DNA from 2 places in the Agarivorans sp. 2_MG-2023 genome. Region 1 is predicted to be linked to the other one. Evidence: predicted binding sites of a transcription regulator. Region 1 holds the regulator's gene; the other holds the start of a gene.
What was found. The regulator ArgR, encoded in region 1, controls arginine synthesis, uptake and breakdown. The targets are predictions, from matches to a motif close to ANTGAATANNTATTCANT.
Positions count from the first base shown of each region.

Region 2: the regulator ArgR is predicted to act here: its motif matches at 1,647-1,664, upstream of Q4549_RS15210 (aspartate aminotransferase family protein).

Region 1 is NZ_JAUORQ010000011.1:120,544-123,904, forward strand. It holds gene Q4549_RS16620 (iron ABC transporter permease) at 1-181, shown strand, start outside; gene Q4549_RS16625 (ABC transporter ATP-binding protein) at 189-1,241, shown strand; gene argR (transcriptional regulator ArgR) at 1,266-1,733, opposite strand; gene Q4549_RS16635 (transporter substrate-binding domain-containing protein) at 1,923-2,630, shown strand; gene mdh (malate dehydrogenase) at 2,811-3,361, shown strand, end outside.
Region 2 is NZ_JAUORQ010000010.1:13,050-16,410, forward strand. It holds gene astA (arginine N-succinyltransferase) at 1-100, opposite strand, end outside; gene Q4549_RS15210 (aspartate aminotransferase family protein) at 215-1,426, opposite strand; gene Q4549_RS15215 (aminodeoxychorismate/anthranilate synthase component II) at 1,721-2,302, opposite strand; gene Q4549_RS15220 (cation transporter) at 2,391-3,299, opposite strand.

The DNA of each region.
Region 1 (3,361 bases):
CTTAATTTTAAGGCCGTTCAATTTTAATACCTTGTCTACTCAAGTATGGGATTTAGCCTCTTTGGAGCAACTAGAGCAAAGTGCTTTAGCAGCCTTAACCATATTATTGGCAGGTATTCTTCCGGTTATCATAATGAGTCGAAATATTGGCTCTTCAGAACAGCGCCCACAAGGACACTAAACCCGCAATGAGTATTGTTTTACGTAAAGTTAATCATTTCTACGGTGAACAGCAGGCGCTTAAAGATGTCAGTATCGAGGTTGAAGAAAACCAAATTGTAGCGCTGCTGGGCCCATCAGGCTGCGGAAAAACTACTTTATTGCGTTTAATCGCTGGTTTAGAGCGGTTGCAAAGTGGTGAGCTGTACTTGCAAGACAAGTTAGTAGCAGCCCCTGCGCAAGCTATACACTTAGCACCTGAGCAACGCGCCATAGGTATGATGTTTCAAGACTATGCCTTGTTTCCGCATATGAGTGTTAAAACCAATATAGAGTACGGACTACGCAAGCAACAAGATTTACCAAAGCGTCGCCAGTGGATTGAAGAAAGCTTAAACAACATGGGCATGCAAGGTCTGCTAGATCGCTTTCCGCATACCTTGTCGGGTGGCCAGCAGCAGCGTGTCGCCCTATTACGCGCTTTAGCTCCAGAGCCTAACACCATGTTGTTGGACGAACCGTTCTCTGCACTCGATGAGCATTTACGCCAACAAGTACGGGAAGAAACCCTCGACGTATTGAAGAAAACCAAAACCCCCGCAGTGATGGTGACTCACGACCCGCTAGAGGCGATGTTTATCGCGGATCGGATTGTTGTGATGGAGCAGGGCGAAATCGTTCAAAATGCTAGCCCTCAAGAAATCTACAATCAACCAGAAAATGCCTTTGTGGCAGCGTTGTTTGGCCCAAGTAATCGCTTTGTTATACCGGTAGAGCAGGGTGTCGTTAGTACCGCCTTAGGGGCGTTTTCGGCCAATCAAATTAACGATGGCGAACTGGCAGAGGTGATTGTTCGCGCTAAAGATGTGGTGGTGCATCAGCTTGAAAACAGCCAACAAATAGAAGCGAGTATTATCTCGGTGCATTCAATGGGTAATGAAACGCACTTTAGGTTGCAGCTTGCTGAATTACCTGAGCAGGTGATTCATGCGCGAATGCGTGACCATTGGCAAGCAAGCCCGGGCACTAAGGTATGGTTATCGGTTAATGGTGATGCGGCATTTGTCTTCCCCAAAGTGTAGTTTGGGGAAGTGTTATTTGAAGCCTTAGGCGACTTCAAACAGTTCTTTAACCGATTGAAATACATCGGCAATCGCAACTTGGCGGGTAGGGGTAATAAAAATAGTATCATCACCAGCGATGGTGCCAAGAATACCTTCAGCTTTACCTAACGAATCTAGCAAACGGGCAATTAACTGCGCCGCACCAGGGCTCGTATGAATAACGATTAAGGCATCGTTGAAATCCATTTCTAGTACTAAGATTTTTAATTGACTAGAAACAGTAGGAACACCTAACTCTGCAGGTAGGCAGTAAACCATTTCCATTTTTGCGTTGCGAGTACGCACTGCGCCAAACTTGCTTAGCATGCGTGACACTTTCGATTGGTTGATATTTTCGAAACCCTGATCTTGTAGGGCGGTCACTATTTCAGCTTGAGAGCCAAAACGTTCTTCTTTTAACAGTGATTTAAATGCTTTAATTAACTGTTCTTGTTTATCGCTATATTTCATCGGTGATCCGAGCTTGTAAATCCGCGGTTATTGTCGCCAACTTTTATATGTATATCAACTTTATTCTAGTTTTATGCATATAAATGCATAGTGAAACACATAATTGTTGTTCAATTAGCCAACATTTTCTTGTGAGGCTTTGCTAAGCTGAATTATGATAGCAACATCAAACTTGGTGTGTAGTTAACTATGTGGCTAAAATCTCTGTTCTTTCTTCCTTTGCTCGTACTTCAATCAGTACTTGCTGACGATAAACCTCTGCGAGTGGTTACCGAAGCATCTTATCCGCCCTTTGAATCATTTGATGAGCACAAGCAGCTGGTGGGCTTCGATATTGAGTTGGCTAAGGCCATTTGTGAACAAATAAATCGAGAGTGTGAGTTTTACCATCAGCCCTTTGATAGTTTGTTGTCTAGCGTTGCTGCCGACCATTATGATGTGGCGATATCAGCCTTAGATATTACCGATCAACGTAAAACCTTAGTAAGCTTTAGTGATGCTTATTTCGATAATATGGCGGTTTATCTCACGAAGCCTGAGTTAGAAGTCGCAAGCAATTCAGTGGTTGCGGTACAAAGTGGCTCGAGCTTTATGCGCTTCTTACGTGAACAACGGCCTAATATTCTATCGATTGCTTACCCCAGTTATCAACTCGCCTTAGCAGATTTGAATCAAGCTAAAATTGATGCGGTATTTTTAGATTCGGCAGCGGCTCACTATTGGTTGGCAAGCCATCCGGAGTTTGTGACTCAAGTGGATGAAAACTATCCGGCGAGCGGATTAGGTATGGCGGTTTCAAAGCAAAACGAAGACCTGCTGAATCAAATCAACCATGCGCTTAATGTGTTAAAAAATAACGGCAGTTACCGAACAATATACCAGTCCTTCTTTAACTAACAAACACTGTTAGACCAAGGTCTTAAACCCTATAGTTAAAGTGTGATTAAGGCAGCTTTTTACTGTTTTAAAGTTGCTTTAAAAATGTTGCTAAATTGTATTTTAGAGCGGATTCCGTTATCTTGTTTCTGTCTTTATAGACATCCCCTCTACAATTACAAAAAAGCATGGAGAAGTTGGATGAAAGTTGCCGTATTAGGTGCTGCAGGCGGAATTGGCCAAGCCCTTTCATTACTATTAAAAACCCAGTTACCCGCTGGTTCTGAACTTTCGCTTTATGACATCGCCCCAGTAACACCTGGTGTTGCTGTAGATTTGAGCCACATCCCTACACAAGTGGCCATTAAAGGATTCGCAGGCGAAGACCCTAGCCCGGCCCTAGAAGGTGCCGATATTGTTCTAATTTCTGCCGGTGTAGCGCGTAAACCTGGTATGGATCGCTCAGATCTATTTAATATCAACGCGGGCATCGTTAAAAACCTTATCGAGAAAGTTGCCGTTACTTGTCCAAAGGCATGTATTGGTATTATCACTAACCCAGTAAATACCACGGTTCCAATCGCGGCCGAAGTATTAAAAAATGCTGGCGTATATGATCCTGCTAAATTGTTTGGTGTAACCACACTAGACGTGATTCGCTCAGAAACCTTTATCGCTGAAGCGAAAGGCCTAAACCCAGCAGACATTAAACTTAACGTTATTGGTGGCCACAGCGGCGTAACTATTTTGCC
Region 2 (3,361 bases), on a different contig from region 1:
GCTCGTCAACCGGTAAAGAAGTAAAGCCTATCCCAGACCCAACCGCCATTTGTAACAAGGCAGGATAGTCCGTTTCCTTAATAGGACGGATAACTAACATGGCTACATCTCCCTTTTTTGAATAGCACAGAACCGTAGCTAATATTAGCCACTACTCTTGATAGTTAAAAAGTATAACTTGGCAGGCCTTATTGCTAAGGCCAGCCCAAAAACGCTAAGCGTTTACCACTTTGGCAACAGCTTGCTCGAAACGCTGCATGCCTTGTTCAACATCAGCTTGAGGGACAATTAAAGAAGGCGTGAAGCGCACTACGTTAGCGCCAGCGACTAATACCATTAAGCCTTGATCGGCCGCTGCCACTAAAAAGTCACGCGCTCGGCCTTGGTATTGCTCGTTTAGCACAGCTCCCAGTAACAAACCTTTACCCCGTATTTCTGAAAATACTTGGTACTTCTCGTTAATGGCATTCAAGGCTTCTCTAAACCATTGCTCGCGCTGCTTAACACCGTTTAGCACTTCTTCGCTATTAACAATGTCGTAAGCGGTTTCTGCAACGGCACAAGCTAATGGGTTACCGCCGTAAGTACTGCCGTGGGTTCCTACTTTCATAGAAGCCGCAATCTCAGTAGTGGTTAACATCGCACCGATTGGAAAACCGCCGCCTAGGGCTTTGGCTGAGGTAAGGATATCCGGCGTCACATCTAGGCCCATGTAAGCATACAACTCGCCAGTACGACCCACACCTGTTTGTACTTCATCAAAGATAAGTAGCGCATTGTGTTTATCACATAGCTCACGCACTTTTTTTGCAAAGGCTAAATCTGGGCTGATAATGCCACCTTCGCCTTGCAGCGGCTCCATCATCACTGCACAAGTTTGGTCGTCGATAATCGCTTCAAGTGCCGCTAAATCGTTGTAAGGGATATGCTCTACATCACCCGGCTTAGGACCAAAACCATCTGAGTATGTAGCTTGACCACCTACCGTAACGGTAAAGAAGGTGCGACCGTGGAAGCCTTGTTCAAAGGCAATGATTTTGGTTTTGTCTTTTGAGCCATGCTCGATGGCGTAACGGCGCGCTAATTTAAGCGCGGCTTCGTTTGCCTCAGCACCCGAGTTACAGAAAAACACTTTTTCAGAAAAGGTACTGTCGACTAATTTTTTGGCTAAGCGCAGAGCCGGTTCGTTAGTCAATACATTACTTAGATGCCACAAGGTTTGACCTTGTTCGGTTAAGCTTTTCACCAACGCAGGGTGACAATGCCCTAAACAGCTAACCGCAATACCACCAGCGAAGTCGATATACTCTCGGCCCTCTTGATCCCATAAGCGTGAACCTTCGCCCTTAACCGGAATAATAGCCGCCGGGGCGTAATTAGGAACCATAACTTCATCGAATAGCGCGCGAGTAACAGCGTGTGACATGTAGTGTTCTCCTTTAGCTTTCTGGCGATCCCTTTATGTCAAAGGCCAGAAAGGTTAATAGTATGTAAAGAGTTTGGCGATTATGGCAAATATCGAGAGCGATGTCTGAGTATTCAGCCATTAAGCCATACAAAATATGGTCATTTTTAAGCATATTCAGTGCATAGTTCTAATAATAGCGTAGGGAATATTGCTTGCAATGCCCTCACATCAAAATCATTAAGCATAAATATGCATTATTTATTCATTCTATATAATCAATGCATTGAATCATTTTAAAGCCCATTCATTCTATTAATTAGAACCAATAAAGTTACTTAGCAACTGCAGACCTTGCTTTGTAAGAATGCTTTCAGGGTGAAACTGCACCGCATGTATCGGTAAATGCTTATGTTTAAGCCCCATAATTTCGTGCTTTTCACCTTTGTCATCGTGGCTCCAAGCTGTCACCTCTAAACATTCCGGTAAGCTGTTTGCCTGAACCACCAAGGAGTGATAACGAGTAACAGCCATTGGGTTAGCGAGCCCACTAAATACCGAATCTTGCTGGTGATATACCGGCCTTACCTTGCCATGCATGGCTTGAGCCGCACGCACTACCTTGCCGCCAAAGTGCTGTGCAATACACTGATGTCCTAAACACACCCCAAGAATGGGCAGCGTGTTAGCAAACTCGGCAATAACCGCGAGAGAAATCCCTGCTTCATTGGGTGAACATGGACCTGGTGAAATAAGCAAATGAGACGGTGCAAGCTGCTTAATTTGTTCAATGCTAATCTCATCATTACGACGAACCACAACCTCTACATTCAGCTGCGAAAAGTACTGATAGAGGTTGTAGGTAAATGAATCGTAATTGTCGATAATCAGTAGCATGTAACCAGAATAGCCTGCAGGTTAAAAGCGCTATAGTAGCTGATTTTTAGTTAGCAGGCAGCGACATTTCGAGCTGCTGTAATAATTTTCATCCAGCAGAAAATTCGCCTTGCTCTGAGGGTTCAACAAATACAATTTCGGTATAATTATTCTGGTAATACTGATTAGCCAAACTACGAATTTGCTTTCTCTGCTGAACCATATCGTCTAGCGCAAGTTGATGATTCCGGCACACTACCTCTATGGTGACCCAAAAGCGACGACCGGTTTTCATCACTACAATCTCTCCTAACTCAAAACCATTTAACATGGTTTGCTGCTCTAAGGCTTGAGTAAATGGTTTGGTATGTTCGGGTTCAGGTGCGCTCAGTAGTAGTTCTTTAAAGCCATTTTTAACCAGTAGGTAAGGGTCTTTTAAGAAGATAAGTGAAAATACAATCACTAGAATTTGGTCTACATAACGGGCTATCCACCCTACACTGCTGTCTTGAATAAGCAATACAACGATTAATGCTATGCCAATGGCACCAGAGATCACCGAGTTTATTAGCCAGCCTTGCTGCTCAGCCAGCAGTAAGTTAGAGGCCTGCAACTTATTACTGCGTAAACATATCCACCAAGCCAATAAACAACCAGACACAGCGGGCACCACATAAATCAGCATCATGCCAATTTGCGGCTCGCGACCACCAGCTAACATGGTTTGCAAATTTGCCGACAAGGCAAACGCAACTAGTACCAGAATAGAGATCCCTTTCACCATTACCATTAGCGGCTCAAAGGCAAAGTAGCCCATGGGAAAGCGTTCGTTGTAGTTTTGGCTGGTGAGGTAGGCAATGCGGATCCCAGTAAAGGCCATCACTGAAGACAGTAGATTAAATACCCCGTCTAACATGATAGCGCCAGACTCTGTGTGCACCCCCATTGCAATACCCCATAGAGAAAGTATCAAGGCGATAACCGCCGAATACACCAGAGTTTTGCGTTCTAGATCCATCTACTCGCTCCTCGGCATTGGCCGATTAATTCAATATGTTGATATTACAGCAAATACTAGCA